Regions from separate parts of the Paenibacillus sp. FSL H3-0457 genome, predicted to be linked through region 3. Evidence: a T-box and tRNA genes for the amino acid it is inferred to sense, from the RefSeq annotation. Region 3 holds a T-box; the other regions hold tRNA genes.
What was found. The T-box of region 3 lies ahead of tyrS (tyrosine--tRNA ligase). A T-box ahead of a tRNA ligase gene usually reads a tRNA of that ligase, here a tRNA-Tyr.
Positions count from the first base shown of each region.

Region 1: it has a tRNA-Tyr gene. The T-box ahead of tyrS (tyrosine--tRNA ligase) is inferred to sense a tRNA for this amino acid. The anticodon was not compared.
Region 2: it has a tRNA-Tyr gene. The T-box ahead of tyrS (tyrosine--tRNA ligase) is inferred to sense a tRNA for this amino acid. The anticodon was not compared.

Region 1 covers NZ_CP150283.1:318,651-324,062, reverse strand. The annotation lists gene iolD (3D-(3,5/4)-trihydroxycyclohexane-1,2-dione acylhydrolase (decyclizing)) at 1-1,794, opposite strand, end outside; tRNA gene MHH25_RS01500 (tRNA-Gly) at 2,173-2,243, opposite strand; tRNA gene MHH25_RS01495 (tRNA-Pro) at 2,254-2,327, opposite strand; tRNA gene MHH25_RS01490 (tRNA-Leu) at 2,335-2,413, opposite strand; tRNA gene MHH25_RS01485 (tRNA-Arg) at 2,431-2,507, opposite strand; tRNA gene MHH25_RS01480 (tRNA-Gly) at 2,515-2,589, opposite strand; tRNA gene MHH25_RS01475 (tRNA-Leu) at 2,600-2,680, opposite strand; tRNA gene MHH25_RS01470 (tRNA-Lys) at 2,687-2,762, opposite strand; tRNA gene MHH25_RS01465 (tRNA-Tyr) at 2,773-2,858, opposite strand; tRNA gene MHH25_RS01460 (tRNA-Thr) at 2,868-2,943, opposite strand; tRNA gene MHH25_RS01455 (tRNA-Phe) at 2,964-3,039, opposite strand; tRNA gene MHH25_RS01450 (tRNA-Asp) at 3,057-3,134, opposite strand; tRNA gene MHH25_RS01445 (tRNA-Met) at 3,162-3,235, opposite strand; tRNA gene MHH25_RS01440 (tRNA-Val) at 3,252-3,327, opposite strand; tRNA gene MHH25_RS01435 (tRNA-Glu) at 3,334-3,405, opposite strand; tRNA gene MHH25_RS01430 (tRNA-Asn) at 3,410-3,485, opposite strand; tRNA gene MHH25_RS01425 (tRNA-Ala) at 3,487-3,562, opposite strand; tRNA gene MHH25_RS01420 (tRNA-Ile) at 3,596-3,669, opposite strand; rRNA gene rrf (5S ribosomal RNA) at 3,708-3,824, opposite strand; rRNA gene MHH25_RS01410 (23S ribosomal RNA) at 3,905-5,412, opposite strand, start outside.
Region 2 covers NZ_CP150283.1:5,808,517-5,813,928, forward strand. The annotation lists gene MHH25_RS25740 (helix-turn-helix domain-containing protein) at 1-139, shown strand, start outside; gene MHH25_RS25745 (methyltransferase domain-containing protein) at 368-1,294, opposite strand; tRNA gene MHH25_RS25750 (tRNA-Leu) at 1,478-1,556, opposite strand; tRNA gene MHH25_RS25755 (tRNA-Cys) at 1,563-1,636, opposite strand; tRNA gene MHH25_RS25760 (tRNA-Gly) at 1,643-1,717, opposite strand; tRNA gene MHH25_RS25765 (tRNA-Gln) at 1,722-1,796, opposite strand; tRNA gene MHH25_RS25770 (tRNA-His) at 1,819-1,891, opposite strand; tRNA gene MHH25_RS25775 (tRNA-Trp) at 1,921-1,994, opposite strand; tRNA gene MHH25_RS25780 (tRNA-Tyr) at 2,001-2,086, opposite strand; tRNA gene MHH25_RS25785 (tRNA-Thr) at 2,096-2,171, opposite strand; tRNA gene MHH25_RS25790 (tRNA-Phe) at 2,192-2,267, opposite strand; tRNA gene MHH25_RS25795 (tRNA-Asp) at 2,363-2,440, opposite strand; tRNA gene MHH25_RS25800 (tRNA-Met) at 2,468-2,541, opposite strand; tRNA gene MHH25_RS25805 (tRNA-Val) at 2,559-2,634, opposite strand; tRNA gene MHH25_RS25810 (tRNA-Glu) at 2,702-2,773, opposite strand; tRNA gene MHH25_RS25815 (tRNA-Ser) at 2,783-2,874, opposite strand; tRNA gene MHH25_RS25820 (tRNA-Asn) at 2,878-2,953, opposite strand; rRNA gene MHH25_RS25825 (23S ribosomal RNA) at 3,020-5,412, opposite strand, start outside.
Region 3 covers NZ_CP150283.1:4,076,336-4,081,747, forward strand. The annotation lists gene MHH25_RS18040 (PadR family transcriptional regulator) at 1-166, shown strand, start outside; gene MHH25_RS18045 (hypothetical protein) at 265-762, shown strand; gene MHH25_RS18050 (YxcD family protein) at 768-1,046, shown strand; gene tyrS (tyrosine--tRNA ligase) at 1,203-2,465, opposite strand; T-box leader at 2,582-2,809, opposite strand; gene MHH25_RS18060 (DUF4375 domain-containing protein) at 2,908-3,357, opposite strand; gene MHH25_RS18065 (Imm63 family immunity protein) at 3,377-3,820, opposite strand; gene MHH25_RS18070 (YdiU family protein) at 3,917-5,386, opposite strand.

The DNA.
Region 1 (5,412 bases), 3.3 Mb from region 3:
TACCTCAGGTACACCCACATTCCACCATGACTCGTATCCACCTGCGTTAGTTCCAGGCACGACCGGAATCTCAATCAACGTACTCACTGTTTCGTTCTTCGCATCTCGGAGTGCTTGTTCCAGCTGTTCTGCTGTCTCCGCTCTATAGGATTTGGCTCCCATGCTTCGGGCGTGTGCAGCAAAGTCCATTGGCATGTAATCCCCGGTCAGTCGTCCACTCTCGGATTCCCGATAACGGAACTCATTGCCGAACCCGTCACTACCATGTTCCCGCTGTAAATTATGAATACATTGGAATCCATTGTTGTTGAATAATAGAACGGTCATCTTCTTCTGTTCCTGCAAACTAGTCACAAACTCCGAATGCAGCATCAGATAACTGCCATCCCCTACCATGGCGTACACTTCACGATCCGGCTCGGCAAGTGCTGCTCCGAACGCTCCACTTACCTCGTACCCCATACAGGAGAACCCATACTCCATGTGATACGTCTTTGGTTCAGCCGCACGCCACAGACGATGCAGATCACCCGGCAGACTGCCCGCCGCACACACAATAACGGAGGATGGATCAATGGTCCGGTTAACGATGCCAACTGCTGTAGTCTGTGCCAGCCCTGCTTCATGTTGAGCTGCATACAGCCGATCCACTTCTGCATTCCATTCAGCGCGGAGATCAGCGATTTCGGATGCGCCATATGCACATCGGTATTGTCTTTCCTGCAATTCCTTCTGCAAAGCCTGCAATCCTTCGCGTGCATCTGCCAGAATGGCTTCTCCGCCTAACTTGGCGGCATCCATGCCGTTCAGGTTAATGTTGATGAATGAAGCTTCCGGATGCTGAAAAGCAGAGCGGGACGCCGTCGTGAAATCCGAGAACCGCGTACCGACGCCGATCACCACATCCGCTTCTCTCGCCAGCCTATTGGCTGCCAGAGAGCCGGTAACCCCGATGGCCCCCACATTCAGTGGGTGGTCCCAAGAAACTGCGCTCTTGCCCGCCTGCGTCTCGGCGATCGGAATACCAAATGCCTCGGCGAACTCCACGAGTTGAACGGACGCCTCAGAGTACAACACACCGCCGCCTGCAACGAGCAGCGGCTTTCTGCCTCGGGCAATCTGCTCCGTTGCCCGTTCAATGGCTGCCTGTACCGGGGGGCGACGGTCCAGATAATGTACTTTGCGGGCAAAGAACGATTCCGGGTAATCGTACGCTTCTGCCTGCACATCCTGCGGCAATGCGAGCGTTACTGCTCCCGTCTCTGCTGGATCGGTTAGCACACGCATCGCCTGTGTAACAGCAATCATCAGCTGTTCGGGACGCACAATGCGATCCCAGTACTTGCTGACGGCTTTGAATGGATCAGTGGCTGAGATTGTATAATCACTGCTCACTTCCAACTGCTGAAGTACCGGGTCCGGTTCCCGTGTAGCAAAGTTATCTCCTGGAAGCAATAAAACCGGAATCCGGTTCACCGTTGCAGTAGCTGCCGCCGTAATCATATTCAAAGCACCAGGTCCAATGGATGTTGTACATGCATAGATCTGTCTACGGTTCTTCTGCTTGGCATAAGCCGCTGCCGTATGCACCATACCTTGTTCGTTCTTGCCTTGCATATACGTCAGGCTTCCCGGACTGCGCTCCAGCGCTTCTCCAATGCCTGTTACATTGCCATGTCCAAAAATACCGATGATTCCCTTAACAAACTTGGTTTCCACCCCGTCAACCGAGATATATTGCTGATCCAGGTATCGAAGCAGTGCCTGAGCCATCGTTAGTCGAATTGTATTCATGAATTGATCGCCGTCCTTTCCTTTACGGGTTAAGCGCTTAATCTACGTTAAGTTTAAGCGCCTTACCCCTAAAGGTTAAGCGCTTAATTGATATGGTATTACAGGTTAATGATTTACGCAAGCTATTTTTGTAAGCGTTCTTATAAATTGTGATAAAGAAAAGATATTCTTGTGTTCGAACATGTGTTAGACCTTCTCTATTTGAACACCTCCACAATGACTAAGGACAGACTTAAAAGAGAAGGGAATATATCGTGAGGATGGGATACACGCTAAAGCCATATAATCCGTGATCTTTGCATACAATTATGATCAATATGCCTGTGAATGCAAAAAAAGAAAGAGACGGTGAGTACCATCTCTTTCTTTTCAATATAAAGCGGGTGATGGGAATCGAACCCACGCTATTAGCTTGGAAGGCTAAAGTTCTACCATTGAACTACACCCGCATAACAACAATCGGGATGACACGATTTGAACATGCGACCCCCTGGTCCCAAACCAGGTGCTCTACCAAGCTGAGCTACATCCCGTTATCTATACCGGCGAGAGGACTCGAACCTCCACGGTTTCCCACTCGATTTTGAGTCGAGCGCGTCTGCCATTCCGCCACGCCGGCAAAATATGAAGTTATAATGGCGCGCCCTGAGAGATTCGAACTCCCGGCCTTTTGATTCGTAGTCAAACGCTCTATCCAGCTGAGCTAAGGGCGCAAAATATTGGAGCGGAAGACGGGAATCGAACCCGCGACCCTCGCCTTGGCAAGGCGATGCTCTACCGCTGAGCCACTTCCGCAAATAAAGGATGCGCGTGGAGGGACTTGAACCCCCACGTCAAAGACGCTAGATCCTAAGTCTAGTGCGTCTGCCAATTCCGCCACACGCGCATATAATGGTGAGTCATGAAGGGCTCGAACCTTCGACACCCTGATTAAAAGTCAGGTGCTCTACCAACTGAGCTAATGACTCATAGAAAAACTGGTGGAGGATGATGGATTCGAACCACCGAACCCGTACGGGAGCAGATTTACAGTCTGATGCGTTTGGCCGCTTCGCTAATCCTCCAGGATTACATGGTGCCGGCGAGAGGACTTGAACCCCCAACCTACTGATTACAAGTCAGTTGCTCTACCAGTTGAGCTACACCGGCGTATTACATGGTGTTATAAATGGTGGCTCGGGACGGAATCGAACCGCCGACACGAGGATTTTCAGTCCTCTGCTCTACCGACTGAGCTACCGAGCCTTACTAGATTAAAAAAATGGCGGAACCGACGGGATTCGAACCCGCGATCTCCTGCGTGACAGGCAGGCATGTTAGGCCAACTACACCACGGTTCCAGATCACTTTCTCAAAGGAAAGTATAATTGCGGGGGCAGGATTTGAACCTGCGGCCTTCGGGTTATGAGCCCGACGAGCTACCGGGCTGCTCCACCCCGCGTCGTTATAAAGTTATATGGTGGAGGCTGAGGGGATCGAACCCCCGACCCTCTGCTTGTAAGGCAGATGCTCTCCCAGCTGAGCTAAGCCTCCATATTATGACCCGTAGGGGATTCGAACCCCTGTTACCTCCGTGAAAGGGAGGTGTCTTAACCCCTTGACCAACGGGCCTTACTGGCTCCCCGAACAGGGCTCGAACCTGTGACAACTCGATTAACAGTCGAGTGCTCTACCAACTGAGCTATCAGGGAATGGTGGAGCCAAGCGGGATCGAACCGCTGACCTCCTGCTTGCAAGGCAGGCGCTCTCCCAGCTGAGCTATGGCCCCATACACTTTGTATTTCTTGTTGTGGTCTTGCTATGGGCCCTGGTGGACTCGAACCACCGGCCTCACCCTTATCAGAGGTGCGCTCTAACCAACTGAGCTAAGGGCCCTTATCAATTTTCGAAAAAAAATACCCCAATGGGGTTTCGCTTGGCGGCGTCCTACTCTCCCAGGACCCTGCGGTCCAAGTACCATCGGCGCTAGAGGGCTTAACGGTCGTGTTCGGGATGGGTACGTGTGGAACCCCTCCGCCATCGCCACCAAACGCATAGCTTAGCTTACATTCAGAGTTGTTGTTCTCTGAAAACTAGATTCGAAACGAAACACGCGAATTACAACTTGCTATTGGATAAGCCCTCGACCGATTAGTACTGGTCAGCTCCATGCATTGCTGCACTTCCACCCCCAGCCTATCTACCTCGTCGTCTTCAAGGGGTCTTACATACTGGGAAATCTCATCTTGAGGGGGGCTTCACGCTTAGATGCTTTCAGCGTTTATCCCGTCCGTACATAGCTACCCAGCGGTGCTCCTGGCGGAACAACTGGTACACCAGCGGTACGTCCATCCCGGTCCTCTCGTACTAAGGACAGCTCCTCTCAAATTTCCTACGCCCACGACAGATAGGGACCGAACTGTCTCACGACGTTCTGAACCCAGCTCGCGTACCGCTTTAATGGGCGAACAGCCCAACCCTTGGGACCTACTTCAGCCCCAGGATGCGATGAGCCGACATCGAGGTGCCAAACCTCCCCGTCGATGTGGACTCTTGGGGGAGATAAGCCTGTTATCCCCAGGGTAGCTTTTATCCGTTGAGCGATGGCCCTTCCATGCGGTACCACCGGATCACTAAGCCCGACTTTCGTCCCTGCTCGACTTGTAGGTCTCGCAGTCAAGCTCCCTTATGCCTTTGCACTCTTCGAATGATTTCCAACCATTCTGAGGGAACCTTTGGGCGCCTCCGTTACTCTTTAGGAGGCGACCGCCCCAGTCAAACTGCCCACCTGACACTGTCCCCGCACCGGATTACGGTACTAGGTTAGAACCTAGATACGATCAGGGTGGTATCCCAACGTTGCCTCCACACAAGCTGGCGCTCATGCTTCAAAGGCTCCCACCTATCCTGTACAGATCGTACCCAAATTCAATATCAAGCTGCAGTAAAGCTCCATGGGGTCTTTCCGTCTTGTCGCGGGTAACCTGCATCTTCACAGGTATTAAAATTTCACCGGATCTCTCGTTGAGACAGCGCCCAAGTCGTTACGCCATTCGTGCGGGTCAGAATTTACCTGACAAGGAATTTCGCTACCTTAGGACCGTTATAGTTACGGCCGCCGTTTACTGGGGCTTCGGTTCACAGCTTCGGATTGCTCCTAACCACTCCCCTTAACCTTCCAGCACCGGGCAGGCGTCAGCCCGTATACTTCGCCTTACGGCTTCGCACAGACCTGTGTTTTTGCTAAACAGTCGCTTGGGCCTTTTCACTGCGGCCCCCTCGTGCTATTCACACTACCGGGGCACCCCTTCTCCCGAAGTTACGGGGTCATTTTGCCGAGTTCCTTAACGAGAGTTCTTCCGCGCGCCTTAGAATACTCTTCTCGCCTACCTGTGTCGGTTTGCGGTACGGGCACCATCACCTGGCTAGAGGCTTTTCTTGGCAGTGTGAGATCATGACCTTCGCTACTATAATTTTCGCTCCCCATCACAGCTCAGCCTTACAATGTGCGGATTTGCCTACACATCAGCCTTACTGCTTAGACGGACATCCATCAGTCCGCGTCACTACCCTACTGCGTCCCCCCATTGCTCATAACGGCTTACGGTGGTACAGGAATTTCGACCTGTTGTCCTTCGA
Region 2 (5,412 bases), 1.7 Mb from region 3:
CGTTAAAGATATCGCAGCACGACTTCGGTACAATAATCCGCAAAACTTTATCCGATCATTCCGTAAATGGGAAGGAATCACCCCCGGCCAGTATCGGGAGCGTAAGCAGAAAGCAGAAGTGTCGAACATCTCTAAATAAACGAGGGTCTGGTTCAAAGCGGTCGATGAATTAGTGGCTTCAAAAAAGAGGGAGCACATAACCTGCTCCCTTCACTTACAACTTTACTTCTGCAATCTTAACTTCATATGTTTGACACGTGTATCTTCTTGTTTTGCAGTATGATGCTTCCTAGTGTCATCTTAGAGGTTAGACTACATTGTCCGTCTCAATTCCTGATTATTAGTACACTTGCCACGCTTATGCGATTTATCGCTTATCCTTAGTGCGAACTGTTTTCATATTGGGCTGTTCAAGTTGGATTAGAATTTTACCAAATCTTCCTCCACGTGAGAAGGTCACCGTACTATCCTTGTACGTATCGTTAATGTAATCCTCAGCCAATCTGAGGGAATCTTCATCCGATGGTAACTCATACGTATTAAGCCATTCTGGTAGCTTCTCGATAATCTCTTCCACCGGTACTTCAAATGAGTTAACTTCTCTCGTAATGATCATCGTATAAGAATAACCCTTCAAATACAGCAACTGTTGGATATACCCCATATCACCGGCCTTGTATGAAGAAGTTACCCCCAGTACATCCTTAAGTTCATCCATTAGTGTGTGTTCCTTCTGTCCCGCCATAGTACTTATATACACATACTTCCGGGCACAATTGATCGCCTGCTCAATCGTTTCCCAATCCGACATCGCCGGACACATGGATGCAAATGCAAAGTCATATTTCTTCTCCCAGCCTTTATCCTTAATGGAGATTTCTTCATATCGTTCGTTTACGATTTCGATTTTGGATTCCAGAGCTGGAGGTATCGTCTCTTTCATAAGGGAGACAAGCAACTCAGAAGGCTCAACTGCGGTCACACTTGCCCCCTTTTCCGCAAAAGGAATGGTAAATATGCCTGAGGCTGCTCCAATGTCCAAAATGGATAACCCTGCGAATTCCACACCCTGGTTTTCAATCCAGCCCATAATGCGTTCAGAACGCTGCTTTCCTTCTTCAGTGAACGACTGTGCATGATAATCCCTGGCCCATCGCTCAAAAGCTTCTTCTATATTAGAGGGGACGCTTTTCTTCTTATATTTTGAACTTCTCGGACGATTCTTCCATGCCTCTTCCCATACAGAAAGATCAAATAACAGATCGGTATCCGATACATTTTTTCCATTAGTCACTCTACTTCACTCCTCCATATTAAAGACTTTACTTATCTACAATATACTCAATATAATCATACGTCAATCTTTATTAACGTCCATCTTCTCTTACTCTAGATTTTCTTACTGCACATAAATCGTTTCATATAAAATAAAAATAGCCCTACACATTGCATAAGCAACATGTAGGGCTATTCAATATACCGGCGAGAGGACTCGAACCTCCACGGTTTCCCACTCGATTTTGAGTCGAGCGCGTCTGCCATTCCGCCACGCCGGCATATGCTGGAGGCGCCACCCAGATTCGAACTGGGGATAAAGCTTTTGCAGAGCTGTGCCTTACCACTTGGCTATGGCGCCATATTTTGGAGCGGACGACGGGAATCGAACCCGCGACCCTCGCCTTGGCAAGGCGATGCTCTACCGCTGAGCCACGTCCGCATAATGGCTGGGGATATAGGATTTGAACCTATGCATGACGGAGTCAAAGTCCGTTGCCTTACCGCTTGGCTAATCCCCAATAAAAAATGAAAAAACAAAGGGGCGATCGAGGGGAATTGAACCCCCGAATGCCGGATCCACAAACCGGTGCGTTAACCACTTCGCCACGACCGCCATAAAAGGTTATTTTCTAAAAATTTAATTGGCAGGGGCAGCAGGAATTGAACCCACACCAACGGTTTTGGAGACCGTTGTTCTACCTTTAAACTATGCCCCTAAAAACTGGTGGAGGATGATGGATTCGAACCACCGAACCCGTACGGGAGCAGATTTACAGTCTGATGCGTTTGGCCACTTCGCTAATCCTCCAGGATTACATGGTGCCGGCGAGAGGACTTGAACCCCCAACCTACTGATTACAAGTCAGTTGCTCTACCAGTTGAGCTACACCGGCATATTAAATTATTTTAAAAATGGTGGCTCGGGACGGAATCGAACCGCCGACACGAGGATTTTCAGTCCTCTGCTCTACCGACTGAGCTACCGAGCCATAATAAAGTCTAATCTTAATTCCTTACACTTTATATAGGGCATCAGTGCCATACAGCAGATGTAGTGAACAGTTTGCCTCATGTAAAGATTAAATGGCGGAACCGACGGGATTCGAACCCGCGATCTCCTGCGTGACAGGCAGGCATGTTAGGCCAACTACACCACGGTTCCAGATCACTTTCTCAAAGGAAAGTATAATTGCGGGGGCAGGATTTGAACCTGCGGCCTTCGGGTTATGAGCCCGACGAGCTACCGGGCTGCTCCACCCCGCGTCGTTATAAAGTTTATATGGTGGAGGCTGAGGGGATCGAACCCCCGACCCTCTGCTTGTAAGGCAGATGCTCTCCCAGCTGAGCTAAGCCTCCGAACAACACATTTATGATCATACCATAATCTTGTTGTAAAAATCAACTTCTTTTTTTGAAGTTATTATGACCCGTAGGGGATTCGAACCCCTGTTACCTCCGTGAAAGGGAGGTGTCTTAACCCCTTGACCAACGGGCCTTAATATTATGGCGGAGAGAGAGGGATTCGAACCCTCGAGACGCTTGTGACGCCTACACGATTTCCAATCGTGCTCCTTCGGCCAGCTCGGACACCTCTCCATATGGCTCCCCGAACAGGGCTCGAACCTGTGACAACTCGATTAACAGTCGAGTGCTCTACCAACTGAGCTATCAGGGAATATGCTTCAGAGATCGTTCTCTGAAAACTAGATTCGAAACGAAACACGCGAATTACAACTTGCTATTGGATAAGCCCTCGACCGATTAGTACTGGTCAGCTCCATGCATTGCTGCACTTCCACCCCCAGCCTATCTACCTCGTCGTCTTCAAGGGGTCTTACATACTGGGAAATCTCATCTTGAGGGGGGCTTCACGCTTAGATGCTTTCAGCGTTTATCCCGTCCGTACATAGCTACCCAGCGGTGCTCCTGGCGGAACAACTGGTACACCAGCGGTACGTCCATCCCGGTCCTCTCGTACTAAGGACAGCTCCTCTCAAATTTCCTACGCCCACGACAGATAGGGACCGAACTGTCTCACGACGTTCTGAACCCAGCTCGCGTACCGCTTTAATGGGCGAACAGCCCAACCCTTGGGACCTACTTCAGCCCCAGGATGCGATGAGCCGACATCGAGGTGCCAAACCTCCCCGTCGATGTGGACTCTTGGGGGAGATAAGCCTGTTATCCCCAGGGTAGCTTTTATCCGTTGAGCGATGGCCCTTCCATGCGGTACCACCGGATCACTAAGCCCGACTTTCGTCCCTGCTCGACTTGTAGGTCTCGCAGTCAAGCTCCCTTATGCCTTTGCACTCTTCGAATGATTTCCAACCATTCTGAGGGAACCTTTGGGCGCCTCCGTTACTCTTTAGGAGGCGACCGCCCCAGTCAAACTGCCCACCTGACACTGTCCCCGCACCGGATTACGGTACCAGGTTAGAACCTAGATACGATCAGGGTGGTATCCCAACGTTGCCTCCACACAAGCTGGCGCTCATGCTTCAAAGGCTCCCACCTATCCTGTACAGATCGTACCCAAATTCAATATCAAGCTGCAGTAAAGCTCCATGGGGTCTTTCCGTCTTGTCGCGGGTAACCTGCATCTTCACAGGTATTAAAATTTCACCGGATCTCTCGTTGAGACAGCGCCCAAGTCGTTACGCCATTCGTGCGGGTCAGAATTTACCTGACAAGGAATTTCGCTACCTTAGGACCGTTATAGTTACGGCCGCCGTTTACTGGGGCTTCGGTTCACAGCTTCGGATTGCTCCTAACCACTCCCCTTAACCTTCCAGCACCGGGCAGGCGTCAGCCCGTATACTTCGCCTTACGGCTTCGCACAGACCTGTGTTTTTGCTAAACAGTCGCTTGGGCCTTTTCACTGCGGCCCCCTCGTGCTATTCACACTACCGGGGCACCCCTTCTCCCGAAGTTACGGGGTCATTTTGCCGAGTTCCTTAACGAGAGTTCTTCCGCGCGCCTTAGAATACTCTTCTCGCCTACCTGTGTCGGTTTGCGGTACGGGCACCATCACCTGGCTAGAGGCTTTTCTTGGCAGTGTGAGATCATGACCTTCGCTACTATAATTTTCGCTCCCCATCACAGCTCAGCCTTACAATGTGCGGATTTGCCTACACATCAGCCTTACTGCTTAGACGGACATCCATCAGTCCGCGTCACTACCCTACTGCGTCCCCCCATTGCTCATAACGGCTTACGGTGGTACAGGAATTTCGACCTGTTGTCCTTCGACTACGCCTTTCGGCCTCGCCTTAGGTCCCGACTTACCCTGAGCGGACGAGCCTTCCTCAGGAACCCTTAGGCTTTCGGCGGATCAGATTCTCACTGATCTTTTCGTTACTCATACCGGCATTCTCACTTGTATAATGTCCAGCGCTCCTTACGGTACACCTTCAACCCTTATACAACGCTCCCCTACCCCTGATGCAAAGCATCAAGCCATAGCTTCGGTGGTGTGTTTAGCCCCGTTACATTTTCGGCGCAGAGTCACTCGACCAGTGAGCTATTACGCACTCTTTCAATGATGGCTGCTTCTAAGCCAACATCCTGGTTGTCTGTGCAACTCCACATCCTTTCCCACTTAACACACACTTGGGGACCTTAGCTGATGGTCTGGGCTGTTTCCCTTTTGACAATGGATCTTAGCACTCACTGTCTGACTCCCGGAAGTAAGTCTATGGCATTCGGAGTTTGACTGAGCTTGGTAACCCTTGCGGGCCCCGCACCCAATCAGTGCTCTACCTCCACGACTCTGTTTTCCGAGGCTAGCCCTAAAGCTATTTCGGGGAGAACCAGCTATCTCCGAGTTCGATTGGAATTTCTCCGCTACCCCCACCTCATCCCCGCATTTTTCAACATGCGTGGGTTCGGGCCTCCAGTGCGTGTTACCGCACCTTCACCCTGGACAGGGGTAGATCACCCGGTTTCGGGTCTACGTCCACGTACTACATCGCCCTATTCAGACTCGCTTTCGCTGCGGCTCCGGCTCTTCACCTTAACCTTGCACGGGAACGTAACTCGCCGGTTCATTCTACAAAAGGCACGCCATCACCCCTAAAACGGGCTCTGACTTTTTGTAAGCACACGGTTTCAGGTTCTATTTCACTCCCCTTCCGG
Region 3 (5,412 bases):
TCAGGATAATCTTCGTGTAGGCAACCGAGATTTTGGAAGCTACATCCTGGTACAAAAAGGGTTAATGCACGCACAAACAGGCCTGGAATGGTGTCATTGGGTTACCCAATTGCTTGATGGCCAAGCTGCAATTCAAGACCCAAGTCCTAGCGTTTCAGAAATTTAATAAAATTTGAAACGTTCCTGCAAGTTGACCGTATTACATGAGTAAGGCCCATTTTTGGGCGATTCAAACAAATTAATCGGGGGGTTACGATCTTTACAATGAAGAAAAAATTCGGAGTTAAACATCTAATGATGGTATTTATGGCCTTTACATTATTGTTCGCAACAGTGGGAGTAACGAATCCGGATTCTGCGGATGCAAGACGTGGTGGCGGATTCAAATCCGGTACGAAAAGTTATAGCAATACACCTAAGAAATCCGACAGCAATGTAAGCAAATCGAATACGAATAACAATTCCAGCAATGGAGCAGCTACAACGAACCGTGGCGGATTCTTCGGCGGTGGCGGCGGATTCATGAAAGGCATGATGCTTGGTGGTCTTGCTGGTATGATGTTTGGCGGATTGTTCGGTGGCATGGGCGCTCTGGGTAACATCCTTGGATTGCTCGTGAACGTTGCAGCAATTATGTTGATTGTTATGCTGGCTATGGCACTCTTCAGAGCCATCTCCAATCGTCGCAAACCTGCAGCGGATGGTCGTTATGACCGTCGCAATGATCGTGATGATGACCGTAACAGAAACGGACGGTACTAGTCTCTATGGTTCTGAGCATGGATGAAATTGTGAATGCAATCTGTATTCATATGGCAGAACGTAAGGGTGTACGTCCAACCGATGTGAATGTAGAACTGAGTTGGGAAGAAGATACAGGTTATTCCGCTGAAGTTTGGATTCAAGGCCGTAGTCAATATCTGGTGGAGTCCAATATGATTGAAGCGATTCTTCGTTACCTGCACAGTGAATACAACATCCGGGCGTACCGTGAGAATGTACGACTTGATCTGGATGAAGAAATCACAGCGATCGTTAATCAATAAGATAGGTCACTCACTGGCCTGATATACGAAAGACCGCCTCCCCTCTGTCGCCTGACAGAGATGGAAGGCGGTCTTTTTGTTTCTGTATTTGTAGCTTTATTTGTGTGTCTATTGTAGTCTCTATACGTTTCTGTGTTACGTTCTAATACTCAGACACTACGCTTGGAGTTTAACCAGGCTGTAGTTCTTCTTACCTTTACGGATAATGATGAATTTACCGCCAATGGCATGCTCTGCCGACACTGTGAATTCAAGCTCCGTGATTTTCTCACCGTTCATGGAGATAGCGCCTTTAGTGACATCCTCACGGGCCTGGCGTTTGGATGGCTCCAACCCCAGATCTACGAGCCAGTCGACGATATTTTTCGCTTCGCCGTCCGTTTCGAATGTTGGCATTTCCTTGAAACCCTGCTCGATTTCATCTGCTGTCAGGGAACGGATATCACCACTGAACAGCGCCGCTGTAATACGTTTAGCCTGTTCTAGCATTTCTTCGCCGTGAACGAATTTTGTCATTTCTTCCGCGAGTGCTTTCTGTGCTTCACGTCTGTGCGGCTCTGTCTCTACCTTTTCAGACAAAGCTTCAATTTCTTCTTTGCTCAGGAAGGTAAAGTATTTCAAGTATTTGATCACATCACGGTCATCTGTATTCGCCCAGAACTGGTAGAACTCAAATGGTGTTGTTTTGTTCGGGTCAAGCCAGATTGCGCCGCCAGCTGTTTTACCGAATTTCGTACCGTCGGATTTGAGCATGAGCGGAATGGTCAGACCATACGCCTTCGCTTCAGATCCTTCTTTTTTACGAATCAGATCAAGACCACTCGTGATATTCCCCCATTGATCCGAACCGCCGATTTGAAGCTGTACATCTTCGTTTTGGAACAGGTGCAGGTAGTCGAGTGATTGAAGGATCTGGTATGAAAACTCGGTAAACGAGATTCCGCCTTCCAGTCTGCTCGCAACTACATCCTTAGCCAGCATTGTGTTGAGGTTAAAGTTTTTGCCGTAGTCACGCAAGAATTCAATCACATTGATTTTGTGTGTCCAATCGTAGTTGTTCACCATGCGAACCTGATTATCACCGTCTGTTACAAACAACTTCTTCATCTGCGCTGTCAGTGCATCCACATTCTCCTGCACTTGCTCCATCGTTTGCAAAGAACGTTCTGCCTGCCGGCCACTTGGATCACCAATCGTACCTGTAGCTCCACCTATCAGAATGACTGGACGATGTCCTGCCAGTTGAAAACGTTTCAGCATCATGAATGGAATTAGATGTCCGATATGCATGCTGTCCCCCGTAGGGTCAACGCCGCAGTACAACGAGATCGATTTGGTTTCAGTCAACTCACGCAGTCCCTCTGCATCTGTCTGCTGGTTAATGGCGTCACGCCACTGTAGTTCATCAATAATATTCATGTGTATAACCCCTTTTCTATCCTCAAGATTCAGTCATGATCTACGTTAAATTACGAAATTACACGCTGGAACGGCTTTTTTGGACACAAAAAAATCGCCTCCTTGTCTTCATTAGACACAGGGACGATTATTATAACCGTGGTACCACCCAAATTGCATGGACAACACATGACCTTAACACGTTATCCATACCACTTTTGGCAATATATCGTTTGCCCATCCGCTTGACATTACCCAAGTACTCCAGAGTGTAATTCGCAGCCCTTGTATGTATCAGGTTCCATCAACCCCTGACTTTCTGTAACAGGGACAAAGCCGCTACTGCGCTCTATCAACGTGATTCATGTATTCAATTTATAGCAAGTATAGCCGAACGTTTCAGTCATTGCAAGACCAAGTATTAATCTTCGAACAGAACAACGGTTGCATAGTTGAAACCAGATTATATGATCATCATGTTCAATTTTCCGTGATAATAACCATAGGCTTTCTCCGCGATCTGATCCTCATTGTTCCAAAACTGCTGATCCAGCGCATCTAAATGCTGCTCTTGTTCCTTTGTCAGGAATTTAGGAATATCCCACAGTTCGGTAAGCCTTTCATCCTCTTTCAGATGCTCAATACAGCCGTATGCTGACGTTATAATCTCCACGACTTGAGTCGCACCAATGATATGTAATGCCCGCAACGCGTAACGGTATACCTCTTCCCCCCAGTTGCAGAAAAACTGTATAAAACCGCCATTAAAGACATCCGCCTCTAATAGCCATAAAGCAGCAATGTCCTGCTCGTTCGAAGTCAACGATGCCCAGCCCTGTTCAGATTCATTCTTTTTTTCGACAAATAACACAGCATAGTCATACCATACATCATTAATATCATGCTCGCTCATGTAACACACCTCACTTTTTTTATGTCATGCCCTCTAACTCCTGACGTTTACTCGTCTGATACCAATGTAAATACGGATCACCGATCTGCTGGAAAGCTTCCTGAACACCCCTGTTCAGTTCCTTCATCACTTCATTTGTGTAGTTCAAATGCGTTTCTTTATTATCCACGCCATGTCTTTCCAACAACCCTACATGCGTCGCGGTGAAAATAATATCTTCCAGCAACCAATAGATGACTTCATCAGGCTGTTTCACCCGTTTCTCCAATGAGACGAGGCCACGTTCGTATATTCGAACAGTATAAGTATCTTTTCTACTCTCTACATAGGGCACCCCATCCCATTTAAAGGTCTCAAACAAGCGGTTAACATAGTTCTGCATCTGTTCCCTAGGAAAAGATGTACGCTCTAAAAGCTGTAAAAGGATTTCTGCCAATTGTTGTTTGCTTAACATGTTGGACATGAACGCACCTGCCTCTATAAAGTAACTTCGATGACAGAATGAAAAAATGAAAAAGCTGCCCAAGGCAGCCTCTTCATATTCGTTCCTACTGTTCAATCAGGTTCCACAAAAAGTCTGATACGAAGTATTGCACTGTGCTGGCAGTTCGGCATATTCAGCCTGCTCAGGTGAGTGCGCGAACGGGTCTGAAAGAACTGCCAAAAGCTTCAGCATCACGCTAAGATCTCCGTGGTTCTCCGCTTGCTCAAGGGCTTCCTCGACCCGATGATTTCGGGGAATGACGGCTGGATTGCTTGTTCTCATCAACTGTCGAGAGACTTCCTTCTCCTCTTGCTGTCTGTCCAATCTTGCTTGCCACCGCTCATGCCATTCAGCAAATTCTGTCGTGCCAAACAAAGCTGTCCCTTCCAACTTATCAAAGGTCAAAGCCAGGAACGTATTCGTGTAATCTGCACTATGCTTCTCCATAAGTTCAAGAAGCTCCTTGATCAGCGCTTCATCTTCGGCCTCTTCATCCAACAAGCCCAGTTTGGCACGCATTCCCTTGAGCCAATGATGATGGTACAATTCAGAAAATTGTGCAATAGCATCCTGAGCGAGCTGCACGGCCTGTTCTTCATCTTCATGCAACAACGGCAGAAGCGTCTCGGCAAAGCGAGCCAAATTCCACCCGGCAATATACGGTTGATTGCCATAAGCATAGCGACCTTGCCTGTCAATGGAGCTGAACACGGTTGAAGGATTGTAAGCATCCATAAAGGCGCACGGACCATAATCGATGGTCTCACCACTGATTGCCATGTTATCTGTGTTCATCACGCCATGAATGAAACCAACACGCTGCCACTGGGCAATGAGAGCCGCCTGCCGCTTAATCACTTCCTGAAGGAGCAGAAGATAGCGATTCTCAGCTTGAGCAACCTCAGGAAAATGTCGATGCAACGTATAATCAGCCAATGCCCGAAGATCTTCAATAGACCCCCATCTTGCTGCGTACTGAAAGGTTGCTACCCGGATATGACTGGAAGCCACACGCGTTAAAATGGCACCTGGCCGCTCTGTTTCGCGGATAATGTTTTCTCCTGTAGACACCACAGCCAGACTGCGTGTCGTTGGGATACCCAGTGCATACATCGCTTCACTAATAATATACTCTCGCAACATGGGCCCTACAGCAGCACGTCCATCTCCTCCACGAGAGTACGGTGTTCTCCCTGAACCTTTCAGCTGGATATCCACTCGCTCGCCCTGTGGCGTAATCTGTTCACCCAGCAGCAAAGCACGTCCATCACCAAGCATGTTAAAATTGCCAAATTGATGTCCTGCATAGGCCTGAGCCAAAGGCTCGGCTCCTTCCGGAATCATATTACCTGCAAAAATTTGCGCTCCTTCATCACTGTCAAGAGACTCCACATCCAGACCCAAGGTGGATGCAAGCAGTCTATTAAAAATGATCAGCTTTGGTGATTCAACAGGCACTGCGCCCTGACTTGTAAAAAAGGGTTGCGGTAACTTCGCATAACTATTCTCCAAGTTCCACCCTTTGTTCAACGTTTCTTGTTGCATGGTGATCACAACTCCTTTTCTGCACC